2 regions of the Paenisporosarcina sp. genome follow, and region 2 is predicted to be linked to the other one. Evidence: a T-box and tRNA genes for the amino acid it is inferred to sense, from the RefSeq annotation. Region 2 holds a T-box; the other holds one or more tRNA genes.
The links. A T-box is a leader RNA that pairs with one kind of tRNA and senses whether it is charged. The one in region 2 lies ahead of AC3EA5_RS04200 (valine--tRNA ligase), so its partner is inferred to be a tRNA-Val.
Positions count from the first base shown of each region.

Region 1: it has a tRNA-Val gene. The T-box ahead of AC3EA5_RS04200 (valine--tRNA ligase) is inferred to sense a tRNA for this amino acid. The anticodon was not compared.

Region 1 covers NZ_JBYNRN010000036.1:46,351-55,065, forward strand. The annotation lists gene AC3EA5_RS13730 (Gfo/Idh/MocA family protein) at 1-197, opposite strand, end outside; gene AC3EA5_RS13735 (hypothetical protein) at 316-459, shown strand; gene AC3EA5_RS13740 (MDR family MFS transporter) at 506-1,783, opposite strand; gene AC3EA5_RS13745 (DNA-3-methyladenine glycosylase family protein) at 1,968-2,813, opposite strand; gene AC3EA5_RS13750 (thermonuclease family protein) at 2,874-3,572, shown strand; gene AC3EA5_RS13755 (2'-5' RNA ligase family protein) at 3,853-4,386, shown strand; tRNA gene AC3EA5_RS13760 (tRNA-Val) at 4,470-4,542, shown strand; gene AC3EA5_RS13765 (hypothetical protein) at 4,738-5,082, opposite strand; gene AC3EA5_RS13770 (Panacea domain-containing protein) at 5,286-5,678, opposite strand; gene AC3EA5_RS13775 (hypothetical protein) at 5,659-5,901, opposite strand; gene AC3EA5_RS13780 (hypothetical protein) at 6,314-6,439, opposite strand; gene AC3EA5_RS13785 (FMN-binding negative transcriptional regulator) at 6,868-7,479, opposite strand; gene paiA (spermidine/spermine N(1)-acetyltransferase) at 7,504-8,022, opposite strand; gene AC3EA5_RS13795 (MarR family winged helix-turn-helix transcriptional regulator) at 8,054-8,506, opposite strand; partial or broken gene AC3EA5_RS13800 (DUF6198 family protein) at 8,621-8,715, shown strand, end outside.
Region 2 covers NZ_JBYNRN010000012.1:188,079-196,793, reverse strand. The annotation lists gene AC3EA5_RS04200 (valine--tRNA ligase) at 191-2,836, opposite strand; T-box leader at 2,885-3,114, opposite strand; gene AC3EA5_RS04195 (hypothetical protein) at 3,181-3,372, shown strand; gene AC3EA5_RS04190 (hypothetical protein) at 3,365-3,922, opposite strand; gene AC3EA5_RS04185 (AbrB family transcriptional regulator) at 3,978-5,033, opposite strand; gene hemL (glutamate-1-semialdehyde 2,1-aminomutase) at 5,282-6,571, opposite strand; gene hemB (porphobilinogen synthase) at 6,571-7,551, opposite strand; gene AC3EA5_RS04170 (uroporphyrinogen-III synthase) at 7,548-8,309, opposite strand; gene hemC (hydroxymethylbilane synthase) at 8,302-8,715, opposite strand, start outside.

The DNA.
Region 1 (8,715 bases), on a different contig from region 2:
CAGTCAGGTTTTAAAGCCCATAACTCATCTAAAGAATTCAAACTATGTAAATGATACTTTGACTTTATTTCCTGTAATCGTGTCGAATTTTCATCATACACTGCCACGATTTCACATGTAGAATGCGCCAAAATCTGATTAATAATACGTTCTCCTACAATGCCGGTTCCGATTAGAGCAAACGTTGTTTTCTTCAAGTGATTCAACACTCCTTCTAGGAAATTTGTTTCATTTTTTAAAAACTTTGTTTCAGACTGTAACTTTTACGGGTAAAGAACTGTCAAACAATTAAGAAAAATAAGGGAGGAAATACACATGTTAAAAACAGAAACTTGGTGGGAACCCATCTTTTCAGGAAGCTTAAGCTTAGGGATTAATAAAGATCGCTTAAACGAGTTAGAGGAAGAAGCGTTCATTTACTTTGATGATACTGAAGAAGTCGAAACATTGGAACAATAAATTTGAAGAGAAATAACCAAATATGTCATACATAAACAGCTTCCCCTTAATTCAAAGGAGAAGCTGTCTTTTTTTGTTCATATAAATAAAACATTAAATAATACACAAAGGCACTTAGTAAGGAAAGAATGGCAATGATGGTGAACGTCCAGAAAAACCCGAACCAAACCGTCATTGGAATTGATAATGGTGCAATCATTCGCCCGACCGTATAGCGTAAACTAGCTGCTGCAAAATATTGGCCCCTCATATGTTCAGGTGCCAACTTGGAAATAAAGCTTTGAGATAAGCCGACAATCATTAATTCGCCAAATGTAAAAATCGCCATCGCTAATACGAAAATCCAAAACAATTCATAATAAGCGAAAACCATCATCGCGATTGTATATAAAATGGAAGATATAAAGAAGACATTCTTTTCACTGAATTTCAGTACATAACGTGTAACAGCTACAGTGAGTAATGCAACCAATAAACCATTCTCTGAAATAAGTACACTAAATGCCAACTCGCCTGTTAACTTGAAATCCCACCCAAAAACAGACATCAGTTGAGGATTTGCAATCACTTCCTTCACATATACAGGAAGTAACAAATCAAGTTGCATAAAAGTTTGTGCACTTAAAACTCCTGCAATGATAAATAGTAAGAAGAGCTTATCCTGCATAATCACTCCGTAATCCTTTACCTGCATACGAATGGCATGCATCGCCCCTTTAGGAGTATCCGTTGCCAGGTTATCAACATTCGTTGGTAATGTTTCTTTCGTGAACTTAATTAAAATCCATGCTAATAATAAACACACTAAGCCTGCAACAACCATTAAACCAAAACGTGCACTAAAGAAGAAAATCCCACCTAAAATTGGTCCAACAACGACCGCAATATTGATAGATGTATAGAAGACTGCAAAGACTTCCCCTCTATGCTCTTCTGGAACGACATCAGCGACCATTGCTTGACTCGCTGGCCAGTATAAAGAACCAAAAACACTAGCAATTGTAAAAGCAATAAATCCTAATCCCGGCGATTCCAAGAATGGTGAATTAGCGAAAGCAAATAAAAAAAATGCTGCTCCCTGTCCAAATGACGAAATGACCATCATCGTTCGGCGACCAAATTGATCCGCGCAATATCCACCAACTAAATTTGCAGCGACCGAGAATACTTGAGACAAAATAAGCAAAAACCCAGCCGTTGTTTTCCCGAATTCCTCTGCAAAATAGATCGCAAGAAACGGGAAGAACATCCAAAACGTGATGTTCATAAATGCTTCACCGATTAATCTTGCTTTTAAACTTTTATCCCAATCTTTAATCTTCATGTTGTTTCTCCCTAGATGACTTGCTCAAAACACTAATCCTATTCAGGTTAAGTTGAAATAATAAGCAGTACAACTGTTTCTCTAATTTTTTATAATTCATGTATTCATAGCTTCTATTGATTTTCTGTAGTTTCTTTTTTGCTAATAAAGCCTGTGAGATAGAAATACGCATTTTAAATCGAACCTATTCAATACTTCTCCACAAATAAAGCGATGCATAACTTAAAAATGGAGACCACTGTGGGAAATGTGAAGCCATTTCTTCAGCTTTCGGTTTTTCAGTGGTTCCCCACAATTTCTTCAACGCATTTTGAAGTCCGATGTCCGCTAATGGGAATAAATTAGGTCGCCCTAGTCCAAACAATAAAAAGCTTTGTGCGGTCCAAGGTCCAATTCCTCTATATTTAATGAGAGTTTGTGTAATCGTATCATCTTCTTCAAGTGCCAATTTTTCAAGATCTAATTCCCCACTCGCTATCGCTTGAGATACACCAATCACATATTCGGCTTTGCGTGTACTAAATTGAAGTTCTCTTAGTTCCTCCACTTGAATCTGTGCAATCTTTTCTGGTGTTGGATAAAACCATACCCCATCGATTTCATGGCCATATGTATGCACAAATCGAGTCGTTAATGTATGAGCAAAAGATAAGTTTAACTGTTGATGAATAATACTTTTCATTAACGTTGCGTAAAGTGAAAATTCACGCACAATCGGAGTACCCTTATGTTCGTCAAAAACAGACGATAAATTAGTAGACGCAAAATGTTCATGTATCGGATCTAACGAACGGTCGAAGTGAAAAATCTCTTTTACGAAGTTCATTTGTTCTTCAGATTCAACATTATCCAATTCAAATACAGGTTGATTTGTAGTTCCGGTTGCACGGAGTGTCAGTATTTTTCCTTCTTTAAGTGGAATATGAACACTTCTGTTTTCTTTATTTAATGAAATAATAGGGTCCATTGAAAGACGATCCAATACTCGCTCAAAATCGTAGGCAAAATCTAATTCGATTATTCGTTTCATAATAAAACCCTTTCTACATGAAAAAATAGAATATGATACCATATGTACAGGTGATGAAAAATGAAAAAATGGCTACTCTGTTGTTCAATCCTTCTTTTATTAACAGCATGTGAAGAACAACCAAGTAAAACGACAACAACGACCGGCACGACCGAACAAATTCCAGTAGAATTAGTCGAAGTAATAGACGGCGATACCATTAAAGTTAAGTATAACGGAAAGACCGAAACGATTCGCTACTTACTTTTAGATACTCCGGAAGTCAGACATCAAACGCTAGGTAAACAACCCGGTGGCGAAGAAGCGAGTGCACGTCACAAAGAGATTATGAAAACTGGACAAGTTTCGATTGAATTTGATGTCGGTGATCGAATGGATGACTACGGTAGACTACTTGCATATGTGTATATCGATGGAAAATCCGTACAAGAAATTCTGTTATCTGAAGGGCTTGGACGAGTAGCCTATGTCTTCCCTCCAAATACTCGTTACTTAGATGAGTTTGAGGAAGCTCAAGAAATTGCCAAAGATGCGAAAAAAGGCATTTGGGAAGTCGAAAACTATGCAACGGATCGAGGTTTTGATCAAGCTGTATTTGAGCAAAATAGTGACTGTTTAATTAAAGGAAATATTAATCGTGATGGGGACAAAATTTATCACGTACCAGATAGCCAGCACTATATCCAAACAAACCCAGAAGAATGGTTCTGTTCAGAGAAAGAAGCAATGAGTGCTGGCTTTAGAAAAGCTGGCAGATAAATGGTGTGATTTGAAGAAATATGTGGCTGAGTAGCATAGCGTACGAGGTGTTATTCTCGATCTCATGAGGAGTATTCTAGGATTGACTGGGCGTATTCTAGGATTCGTTAGGTCTATTCTAGAATTCGCTAGGCACATTCTAGGATTCGACCCCTCTATTCTAGATTTCACCCGCTTCATTCAAAAATTCACGATTTCCAAACAACTTGAAAAGGAAATTCACTCCTTTTCAACGAAAGAATATACCTTACATATCAAAAACCGCATCATGAAGAAGGGAATGAATCAGATGCAAGTACTTGTACTTCGATTTGACTATAAATTGTCCACTAAATTAGAACAAGATCAAAGTAATCTCGCAGGGGCTGCCCTTCGTGGGAAAGAAACGTTAATTCCTCCTCATATGAGTTTGTTTACTTTTGAACAAGTTCATCCTGGAATTCTTGGCGAAATCATTAAGCCGTGGAGTGAAAAGCAAAAACAATTGCTTATCTCTCTCGCTTCACTTGGCTTTTTTAAACAAAAGGGCACGTTTTTTGCCGCTCCTGTGATCACGAAAGAATTAATAGAATTCCATACAGATTTGTATAATTTAATTGCCGATTTACATACAACAGAGATATCCCCTTACCTGCCAGGAAAATGGGTACCTCATGCTACTTTATTAAACAACACAGCACTTAATATGTGGGGACCATTGTTCCAACGTGCTGCCTTAGCATTTGAGCCGATGGATGGAAAAGCAGTAGCCATCGAATGTTGGACCATCGTCAACGGTCGAGCTCAAACTGAATGGACTCACTTCTTAAGCTAGTAATGCATGACAGCATGACACCTATCCTAGGGCATTGACTATTTAGTCCACAGCGATATAATAGAATTTGTCCTAGTAAAAACGATCTTGTAGCTCAGCTGGGAGAGCGCCACCTTGACAGGGTGGAGGTCGCTGGTTCGAGCCCAGTCGGGATCATTGGGTCTAGAACCCGTAAGAAACCTTTAGGAACAAGGGTTTCTCTAAAAAGCATCATCTCTTCGGAGGCGATGCTTTTTCTTATGAATTCATAATATGGGTTAAAATATGGGTTGAGATTATTTTGAAATAAAAAAAGCACACTCAAACGAGTATGCAATAAACATTGCGAGACATACATCAATTAATGATTTGCTAACAAGTTTTATAAATTTCATCAATCAAATTTCCATAAAACTCTACGTTGCGGTCTCTTGTATCGACAACACTATCTAGTGTAACACTTTCTCCAATAGAGAAAGTTAGCTTCAGAGTACGGTTAAATAATCTGTTGTTTCCTTTATCGTAATTCATTTCCATTACGTCATATAGATTAGTTTGGAATATAAAATGTCCGTTATCACGAGTAACCACAGTAAAAGTGTCTTCAGCGAATATGTAGAATCGGTATACTCCATTTTCGGAATGAGCAAAATAAAGATCAATAGGATAAATTAAATAGTCATTCTCTTCACCAAAGTATTTTTTAACCTCTGCCATTACACTACTTCTTACACTAAGTTCATGACTCCATTTAACTTTTTCTATTAGTTCTGCAACTTCCTGTGTGAATGCATATTCTAATCATCCTTTCCTTATCCTTACAACACATATTCGACAAGACAAGATATAAACCTTTATTAAACGTTCGACATTTAACCACATTTGGGCAAATAAAAAAACACCTGGTTAGAGGTGCTTTTTTACGAATAAGATAAAATTATTTCATCAGTTATTAATTTGTTCATTCCAGATTTATATACTTTTATCCACGGTTTTCCTTCTTGATGAGTCATATCAACAAGGTCCCAAGCGTCTAGGTGTATATATTTTTTTATTATTTCATGAATAGTATCTAATGCTACTTTACCATGCTCTGTTGAAATAATTCGCATAAAAGATGGAGAAATGGCTAAATCTGAAGAGTAAATTAATACATTGTCATCTTCTTCATAATCAATTAGAGACGATCTATGAACTTTAAATACATCATATACACTTTCGACAACTGGACCGTGTTTCCAAGCATATATTTCATCATTAAATAATCTAACCCCAGTAATTTTCAGAAATTCTTCATAGACAAAAAAGATCATTTTTTGTAATTTCAAATGTGTATTTAATAAAATTCATATTTATTTCTAAACTATCAATTTCTTCGATAGTGTTTCTAACACAAACATTCCGAACCTGAGTTTTTTTCAAGTTGATTGATTGTTCTAATTTCCCTAACCATTGATTTGAGTAATCATGATGAATCGTATTAATATTTAATATGAGATCAACCAGAGAAATCAAATCATTTTCTTTTAATCTCATTAATCATACCACTCTTTCAATAAACTAATTGTAATTACATTTATATCATATAATTCTACACAATGTTAATAAATCCTTTCCCTCCTTATATAAAAAAACCTCCATTTAGAACCTGTAAAACATGTGGGATTGACTACCTATAAATTAAACAGCGAAATAACACTAACTTGCACATTCGCACTTTATACAGCAGTTGCACTTCTAAACCTGCTTTGAAGCTAAGGTACATATAGGTTAGAGGTTATTTGCCTGCACACACCCTAAAAAGCACCTTCAGCAAATAGCCTTTTTAGTGGGGTTTGCCTATTTGTCGGATTTGTACAAAAAAAGACCACCCAATCAAGGGTGGCCACTAACGAAGGAGATAGCATTACTTCATAAAGTAATTAGGATTTCATCGTTTCAGTTGAGATCATTTTGCTCCTTCCTCTTTCTTCAATTGCTTCAACTTCCCTTTTGCTGCTAATCGAGGTGCCGAGGTTCTCATGAAAAACTTGAATATTTCTTTTCTTGTCTCATCACTTCGAATCTTCTTCATTTAGATTTCCCCTTCTTACTACCAAACAGCTGATCAAGTGAACTAGTCCTCTGTACTGTCTTTCAACTTTTAACTGAAGAGCCCTCTTATCTTCACCATCCCTTATATACCCGTCCAGTTATCTGGTACACAATAAAAGTTAATCATACAAAAAAGATCCCATTTCGAACATGAATTGTGATCTTTAAAAGTGCTATGTATCAGGTGGCTCTAATTACTCGAATTGAAATATTAGATAGCTTATAAATTAAATATTGAACTTCAAAAAAAACCAGCCCAAAAGACTGAGTTTTCGCACCAAATATTCATAAGTCTTCTTCAACTAAAGCAGCCGTTAGTTCAATAAGAAATTGAAAACTACCTTAGTAATCCCTCTTTAAAATTTTTATAGTCGAAATACTCTTTCCTATTTATCTTTGTAAACTTTATTATTCTCTGTTTTTCATTATTTCGGCTAATGCCTTTGCATTTAAATCTTTCTCCTTAGTAAGTTCGTCAATAATGTTCTGATAGTCCTTTTCATTACGATTCTGACTCAGTTTATAGGCAGCCTGAATTTCCTGTACTATAATTTTGAAACCAACAATCCCCTTTATTTCTTTTTCCAATAAAGAAGGGGAAAGCTTATCCCATAGAACAGGGTTCTCACGATGCTTCTCGTATTTTTCCAACAGCTTTGTCAGATCCTGTTTCAATGCTTCTTCGTTTAAAATGGTGGCAGTTCCATATACATGAACAACCTGGTAGTTCCAAGTCGGGACATTTTCCTGTTCATACCAGGAAGAAGAGATATAAGCGTGCGGTCCTTGAAACATAACGAGTACATCTTCACAGGTATCGAATGTCCGCCACTGCGGATTGCCGTAAGCCATATGCCCAGTTATATAGTAGGTATCTTCTTCTTTCACTAATTGCAGGGGGAGGTGGGTCGCAATAGGTTTTCCTTTTTTAGTGGTAACAAGCGTCCCAAAGGAGTTCATTTGAACAAACTCCCGGATTTCTTCAAAATCGGTGACCTTGAAATACTTTGGTGTATACATGATAATCCTCCTTTCATTAAAAAATTATTGGAGTGTTTTGGTCATGATCAGGTCCACTTGTTCATCATCGCCCATAAAAAAGGAGTGAGAATCTGTTTGGACAAATCCCTTTTTCTGATAAAATGCGATGGCGTTTTCATTATCTTCCCAAACGCCTAGCCAAATTTTCTTTTTCTTCTCCTGCAACGCAATTTCCATCGCTTTGTTCATCAGGTGTTTTCCAAGACCGTGTTTCTGGAACTTCTTCTTTACATAAATCCGCTCGACTTCAAGTGAGTCATTTCCCATTGCTTCCGATTGGGCATCACCGGTATTGATTTTCATGTATCCAGCGACTTCCTGATTAAAATAAACAAAAAAGAATTGCGAAGACTGATTTGCCAATTCTTGTTCTAGTTGGTTCACGTTGTATGCCCTTTCCAAATAGGCATTTAGGTGTTCAGGGGAATTCTGGTCCTTAAAAGTATCGGTAAATGTTTCCATACTGATTGCTTGGAGGTCAAGTGAATCTTCAAGGATACATTTTTTTATCGTTATCGTCATCGTCATTAAATTAGGCAGCTCCTTTAGGTGATCAGTAGTTTCTCTTGTTTCCTTTTTTTACAAACTCCCAGTCTTTTTCGATATTTTTTCTGATACGCTGCAGATGATCGAACGTGGTTTCCGCTTCTTTTTCAGAAAATCCTTCTAATGCAACAATATTGGAGTATTCATTTTCTCTTTTTATGAAAGGGTAGACCGTATTCCCTTTCTCCGTTGGATAGAGTTTTTTGATCTTTTTGTTGTTCGGATCATCTTTCTTCTCAATAAAGCCGTTCAACTCTAGCTTTTGGATAGCACGAGTTGCTGTGGACCGGTCTACTTTAATCATCTCCACTAACTGTTCCTGGATGATTCCCGGGTTTTCAAATATTCGCACCAGGTACAAGTACTGGCCTTTTGTTAGTTCAAACTCTTTGAATTCTATATTGCTAATCGAATCCAATGCCCTAGCAATCATGCCGATTTCACGCAAAATTTCCTTCATATATAACTCCTCCGTAAATAACTTTGTTGCAAATGCAATAATAAATGTCTATATTCAATTTAAAACATATTTGTTGCATTTGCAATAAAAATAACGATATAGAGGTTGATTAATGTGAAGTATACTTTTTATGTATTAGGAATTTTACTGTTAACCCTCGGAATTTCTTTCACGATACAATCAGATTTGGGAACGTCACCATTTGACGC
Region 2 (8,715 bases):
CATTTTGACGAGTAAAATCGAAAAAGTGACGAGTAATCCCCTAAAGTTTACGAGTAAAACACCGAAAGTGACGAGAAAACGCATCTAAAGACATTCCCCCTGGAAATCGTCCGTCGTAAATGAAATTCAGTTTTATTACATGTCTATATAAAAATGCCCCAAACACAAAAGTTTGGGACATTCACTAAAATTATAGATTTTTAAGCTCAGCCAATCGTTTTTCAACTGTTGCATACTTTTCAAGATAATCTTGTTCTTTTGCACGTTCTTCTGCAACTACGGCATCAGGAGCTTTCGATACGAATCGTTCGTTCGATAGTTTACCTTGAACAAGTTTGACTTCTTTCGCCCATTTTTCTAATTCTTTTTCTAATCGAGATGTCTCTGCCCCAATATCAATTAAACCTTCTAATGGCAAGAATAGTTCAGCTCCTGAAACGACACTCGACATAGATTGACCAGGTGCTTGAATATCTTGACCTAATACAAGTGGCTCAGGGTTACAGAACTTCTCTAAATACATTGCATTTTCTTCTAAGATCACTAATGTTTCTGCATCTTTAGCTGAAATATACAATGGAACTTTTTTGCTCATTGGCGTTTGAACTTCTGCTCGGATTGTGCGAACTGCACGAATAATATCAGAAAGTAATTTCATACTAGATGCTTTTTTACTGTCCGTTAATGATTCATTAACCGTTGGCCACGCGGCAATCGTAATAGATTCACCTTCGTGCGGTAGGCTTTGCCAAATTTCTTCTGTAATGAATGGCATAAACGGATGGAGTAAACGCATAGTGTTGTCTAACACGTAAGCCAGCACTGACCTTGTCATCTTCTTCCCTTCTTCGTCTTCTCCGTATAATGGCAATTTCGACATTTCAATATACCAATCACAGAAATCATCCCAGATGAAGTTGTATAAGGCGCGACCTACTTCACCGAACTCGTATTTTTCAGCAAGCTTCGTTACTTGATCGATTGTTTCATTTAAACGAGTCAAAATCCATGCATCTGCAACTGATTTATCTCCAGATAAATCGATATCTTCGAACTTCATGCCTTCCATATTCATCATCGCAAAGCGTGATGCATTCCATATTTTATTGGCAAAGTTCCAAACGGACTCTACTTTTTCAATAGAGAAACGTAAATCTTGTCCTGGTGACGAACCGGTTGATAAGAAGTATCGAAGTGCATCCGCTCCATATTGATCGATAACATCCATTGGATCTACACCGTTTCCAAGTGATTTCGACATTTTACGTCCGTCTTCCGCACGAACTAATCCGTGAATTAAAACATCGTCAAATGGACGTTGTTCAGTGAATTCGATTCCTTGGAAAATCATACGAGAAACCCAGAAGAAAATAATGTCATAACCAGTTACTAAAACATCCGTTGGGTAATATCGTTTAAATTCAGCATTTTCTTCATCCGGCCATCCCATTGTCGAAAACGGCCATAAAGCTGAAGAGAACCATGTATCTAATACATCTTCATCTTGCTTCCAGTTTTCAGCATCTGCAGGTGCTTCATGTCCCACATAAATTTCGCCTGTTTCGTTATGATACCAAGCCGGAATACGATGTCCCCACCATAATTGACGCGAAATACACCAATCACGAATGTTTTCCATCCAACGCATATACGTATTTTCAAATCGCTCAGGTACGAACTGAACTTTATCTTCGCCTTGTTGTAATTGAATTGCTGCATCGGCAAGAGGTTGCATATTAACAAACCATTGTGTGGATAGATATGGCTCAACTACTGCACCACTGCGTTCTGAATGTCCAACTGAATGAGCATGTTCTTCGATTTTGAATAAAGTGCCCGCTTCTTGTAAATCTGCAACAATTTGTTTACGGCATGCAAAGCGATCTTGCCCTTCGTATTGAGCCGCATTTTTGTTCATTGTTCCATCTTCATTCATAACTAAAACACGTTCTAAATTGTGGCGATTCCCGATTTCAAAGTCATTTGGATCATGTGCTGGTGTAATTTTAACCGCACCGCTACCAAAATCTTTATCCACATAATCATCTGCAACAATTGGTATTTCACGTCCAATAATCGGTAGTGTTACCGTTTTACCGATTAAGTGCTTGTAACGATCATCTTCAGGATGAACCGCTACAGCCGTATCCCCTAGCATCGTTTCAGGTCTAGTTGTAGCAACTTCAATATGACCAGTACCATCTGTTAGTGGGTAACGCATATGATAGAAAGCACCCTGTACATCTTGGTGAATTACTTCGATATCGGATAAGGCTGTTTTAGTCGCGGGATCCCAGTTAATAATTCGTTCACCGCGGTAGATTAGACCTTTGTTGTACAGCTTCACAAATACTTCTTTAACCGCATTTGAAAGACCATCGTCTAGAGTAAAACGTTCACGCGAATAATCTAGACCTAAACCAAGTTTTGACCATTGCGCACGAATATGGGTTGCATATTCTTCCTTCCACTTCCACGTTTCTTTTACAAAATCTTCACGACCTAGATCGTAGCGAGATTTGCCTTCTGAGCGAAGCTTTTCTTCTACTTTTGCTTGAGTTGCAATCCCTGCATGATCCATCCCTGGTAACCATAATGCATCATATCCTTGCATGCGTTTCATACGAATTAAGATGTCTTGCAAAGTTGTATCCCATGCATGACCTAAGTGAAGTTTACCCGTAACGTTTGGTGGTGGAATAACAATCGTATAAGGTTCTTTATCACTGTTTGGTTGAGCTTCAAAAAACTTACCATTTAGCCACCATTCATAGCGTCCTTGTTCAATGGACTTTGGATCGTACTTTGTTGATAATTGAGGTTTTTGTTCAGTCATTTTCAGTTCCTCCTTATTTTTGGGAAATAAAAAAACTCCTATCGTCACAAAAAGGACGAAGGAGTTGTTCGCGGTACCACCTTTATTCGCAGATGACAAAAAAACATCATCACGCTCTCAAGATTCTTAACGGTTTTAAACCGGCATCTGCTACTCAAGTTCGTTCACAGATACTGCTCCTGGGCGACATTCAAATACGCGCTAACGGAAACTTTCACCAAATGTTTCCTCTCTAATGATAACGACGTGATTTTACTCTTCCCAATCAAAGCATCGATATTTAATTGAACCAATTGTATCGGAACTTCCAATATGAAGTCAAGTTTTTTTGAAAGGAGATTTTTATGAGACGAGGATATAATCCCTACCTACTTCCCCCATGGTTACGAAAGACCCGATTTTATTGTAAAAATATTATTTTACCGATTACTGTTTTTGAATTAATTCGAACGATTTTTCTTCCAACAACATTCGATTTTTTATTATTATGTCTATTAATTGCGATTTTATTTTTATTCCAAAAAGATATTATTTAACTTGGTAAACTGAATAGGTTTCTTTCAATTCTTTTAAGAAAAATGGTTTGGACTTACCCGTCACTTCTGATGATTCGCTCACTTCGTTACTTGATGCCGATGAAGAAGATGATGAACTTTCTTCAACTGCCAATTCAGGCTGAACCAATTTTTCATAAGCACAATCTACTGCCCAGTTAATCTGAAGCGTTTTGTCATTTGTAACGATTGGATCAATTTTCGTGATCGTAAACTCTGGAACGTTTTGACTTTGATTGTAATCCGCTGGTAGCTCAATGGAGTGAGGAACGGCATATTCAAAGTAACCGTGTTCACCATTCATCTCTAAATCTTCAATTGATACCCAATCTGATATCCCATGATGTTCACATTGACCAGGTTCAAACGCCACATAAGCAGAAATATGGTAAATTCCATTCAGACAACAATACCCGTCCTTTTGTTGAAATTCGAATCTAGGTTTTACTTCTACAAGCGTCGTTCCGGTCGGTGTGCCAAAACTTTCTGGAAAATAAAAATTTTCTTGGAATGACCAATTTACTTTTTCCAATTCTTGTCCTCCTTCACAACTATCTGTGAAAGATTGTATGCGAGGGAACATAGAATTATGATTTAACCCATTTTTTTAAAGCCATTGTCACTAGAGGTCCTGCCAATAAAAGTATGAAAAAGATGCGAAACAAATGAAAACTTGTGACGGTGGATAAATCTGCTCCAGTTTCAAGTGCCGTAATGGACATTTCTGCAATGCCTCCTGGAGCAGCACTTATAAAGAAGTCGAGAAAAGAATTCACTGGATGGATGAACATAAGTAGATAGGCCATGAATGCACAATATGTGATGAGTAAAATATTCGTTGCTAATATCGACCAAAATAATCGGAGTGTAAATAGCTCAGATACTTTTTCAAGTTGCAACCCTAAGTGCGCTCCTACGAAAAGTTGGGATACGATCAGAAGCAACGTTGGCACTTCTACAACAGAATGGTCCGTGAAAAATTGAACAATGGCCATCGATAGGATTGGAGCCATTAGTTCAGGTAAAGGAAAATGAACTCTTTTCATGAGGATAAACAAAGTCACACCCATTCCAAGAAAAAACAAGAAATGTGAGACATTAAAAGATGGTAAGTTATTTAGTGACAACTCATCAAAGTGAGTCCCTTTAGGGATCCACGCTGTTAAGAATGGAACAATCGTTACAACAGCAAAAATACGGAAAGTTTGCATTAAGGTCACTACCGTAGAATTAGCTGATTTTACTTCCTCGCTCAATAAAACCATTTGAGAAAGTCCACCAGGAAGTGAACCTAATATGGAAGTTGCTAAAGATTCACCAGACATCTTCATAAACAAGTTACTTAATACTAAAGCCATTCCCACAACTGAAACGGTTAAAAGAATCATTAACGGAAAATCAAACCACATAAGCTCTACTGCTTGTCTTGTAAATGAAGAACCAATTTGAACACCTAAAATGATCAGCCCTATTTGTCGTAATAGCTTTGGCCAAATAAACTCGAGTTTCGTGACCTGTCTTAAAAGTAATAAAGCAATCATCGGTCCTAGTAACCATGGTAAGAATACACCAATTTTATAGAAGGCAAACCCACTTAAGGCGGCAATTAAAAACGTCCGAAAAATCAACCACTGTTTTTGCATTCTTTACACCTCATATTCACTGAAAAGTCTCTGTTATATACTGAGACCACATTCCCTTAGGTTTATTCTTTCTAATTAAAAGCTCTTCAAAGAATGACCTAGATTTTATCTTACACGAACTGACTGTTGAGATGATCCGTCAAATCTTCGAAATAGGAAATGAGACACAACGGATCTCTATATAATTTTTGTTAACTAAGCCCATTGAAAAAAGCCCTGGTACTCATAGGAGTACCAGGACAAAAAAGTTAGACTAATTGAGCAAATACTTTATGGAATGCTTCAACTGTTTTTGCAATATCTGCTTCCGTATGGGCAGCAGATAGGAACATTCCTTCAAATTGAGACGGTGGTAAGAAAATGCCTTCTTCCGCCATTAGTCGATAATATTTTGCAAATAACTGAAGATCTGACGTCTTCGCAATATCATAATTTGTTACGGTTTCATTTGTAAAGAAGAAGCCAATCATAGAGCCAGCTCGGTTAACTGTGTGTGGAATATTGTATTTCGTTGCTGCTTCACGGAAACCAGTCTCTAAAAGATCAGCTAATTTATTGAAATGATCATAAGTCTCAGGTGTTAATCGAGACAATGTCTCAAGTCCTGCAGTCATAGCTAGAGGATTTCCTGACAATGTTCCCGCTTGATATATTGGACCACTCGGTGCAATTTGAGACATGATCTCAAGTTTACCGCCATATGCCCCTACAGGTAGTCCTCCACCAATTACTTTGCCAAGACATGTGAGGTCAGGTTTCACGTTGAAATGACCTTGTGCACAATGATAACCAACACGGAAACCTGTCATAACTTCATCAAAGATAAGCACTGTTCCGTTCTCTGTTGATAAGTCACGAAGTCCTTCCAAGAAGCCTGGTTCAGGTCCAACTACCCCCATATTCCCAGCTACAGGTTCAACAATAATGGCAGCTAAATCATCACCATGTTGCTTGAAAGCTTCTCGTACGCTTTCTAAGTCATTATAAGCTACTGTAATTGTGTTTTTCGCCACTGATTCAGGAACACCAGGACTATCTGGTAAGCCTAGGGTAGCAACACCTGATCCAGCTTTAATCAATAAGCTATCGCCATGTCCGTGATAACAACCTTCGAATTTCAGAATTTTATTGCGACCTGTAAATCCTCGAGCTGCGCGTAAAGCACTCATTGTAGCTTCTGTTCCAGACGAAACCATACGAACCATTTCGATTGATGGCACTCTTTCCATAACAAGCTTTGCTAAATCATTTTCAACCACAGTTGGAGCACCAAAGCTCGTCCCTGTTTCTGCGACTTTTTGAATAGCTGATACGACATCTGGATGTGAATGACCTAAGATTAGAGGTCCCCAGGATAATACATAGTCAATATAGTCATTGCCATCAATATCAGTGATTGTTGCGCCTTTTCCACTTGCCATGAAGATTGGATCCATATCAACCGATTTAAATGCACGGACTGGACTATTCACGCCACCCGGCATTAATTTCACGGCTTCAGAAAATGCTTGTTTTGACTTTTCGTAAGAACGTCCCATTATTTAGCCCCCAACCAACGTGCCACGTCTTTTGCATGGTACGTCATAATTAAATCTGCGCCTGCACGCTTCATACTTGTTAACGTTTCAAGAACGATCTTTTCTTCATCAATCCAGCCATTTTGTGCAGCTGCTTTGACCATTGCATATTCTCCACTTACATTGTAAGCAACAACTGGAATATCAAAGTTATTTTTCACATCACGTACGATATCTAAATACGATAAAGCAGGTTTTACGATTAAGAAATCTGCACCTTCTTCTACATCAGATGTAGCTTCTCGCATCGCTTCATTACGATTAGCGTAATCCATTTGGTATGATTTACGATCGCCAAATTGTGGTGTACTGTTAGCTGCATCTCGGAAAGGACCGTAATAAGCTGACGCATATTTCACTGCATAAGACATGATTGGTAAATGTGCAAAACCGGCTTCATCCAAACCATATCGGATTGACGCTACGAAACCATCCATCATATTAGATGGAGCAATAATATCTGCTCCCGCTTTAGCTTGCGCGATAGCTGTACGTGCAAGTAAATCCAATGTCGGATCATTTAACACTTGGCCATTTTCGATAATGCCACAATGACCATGGTCTGTGTACTCACATAAACATGTATCGGCAATAACCATTAAGTTCGGTTGGCGCATCTTTACAAATCGAATGGCTTCTTGAATGATACCGTGATCATGATAAGCTTGTGTGCCTTCTGCATCCTTTTCCAGAGGAATTCCAAAAAGTATGACAGATGGTATTCCTAGTGCTACCACTTCATCAATTTCTTCCCCTAAGTTATCTAGCGATAGTTGATAAACACCTGGCATTGAAGAAATAGGGTTTCGAATTTTTGAGCCTTCTGCAACAAAAATTGGATAAATTAAATCATTCGTATGTAAGGTCGTTTCACGTACCATCGCGCGGATTGTTTCATTGTTACGTAAACGACGATGTCTGTTAAATTGAAGATCTTTCATTTACTTTCAACATCCTTCCAATTTGCAATTTCATCAATTAGTGCTAAATAGGTGTACGATTTAGCTTGTATATGGACAGGCAATTCATGGTCAATTAAGCTTTTAGCCGTAATATGACCAATCGCTGCAAATTTTACCGTTGGTAGATGCACTTGTGAATATACATATTTCGAGAAATTATGAACAGCTGATGGACTAGCAAATGTTATACATACTCGTGGATTAGATTTTAAGTATTCAGCTAACTCCCCTGCATTTTTAACATTAGGTGTCGTTTCATACACAGTCCACTCATCTACATGGTCTAATCCATTTCTAATAGTATCTTTCGCAAGTGATCCCTTTAAAAACAAACATCGATCTGTGTCTTTTAAATGAGTTGGAAATTCGTTAATAAAAGTGTCTGCACTATAAATAGTTGGAATAAATGATACCTGCAGTCCGATTGCTTCTAATGCTGAGGCGGTTTTAGTTCCTACTGCCGCCACTTTAAAAGACAACTCATTTACTGATATCCCGTGTCTATTTAGCTTTTCACTAAACATTTCTACCGCATTTTGACTGGTAAAAATAAGCCATTCATAAAGAGACAATCTTGCAATAAAAGCTTCATCATGGCTAATGAATTCAGTAATTTGAATCAATGGAAAGCAAGCTACTTCCCCGCCTAAACGTTCAACTAATTTAAACGGCTCATCAGACTTTGGTTGACTTGTAAAGACAATCGTTCGCCCTTGCAAATCACCCTTATTACACATTCAAATCGGCTCTCACTTGTTGAATCAAATCATATGCCCCTTGTTCACTCAATGACTTCGCTACTTCTTTACCAGCTGTTTCAGGCTCTACATTTGAAGAAGATTCTTTGTATACTTGCTCCGCATCAGGAGATGCAACCAAACCAGTAAATTCAATCGTATCGTTTTGTACCGTTGCAAATCCTGCAATCGGAACTTGACACCCTCCATCCATCGCATATAAAAATGCACGTTCTGCATGGACAGCTTTCCATGTATCTTGATGTGTTAGCTTGCTAAGTTCATCTAATAGTTCTGCATCATCACCACGGCATTCAATCGCAAGTGCACCTTGGCCAACTGCTGGCAAACAATCTTCAACAGATAAATATTCAGTAACTACATCGTCACTCCAACCTAAGCGTTT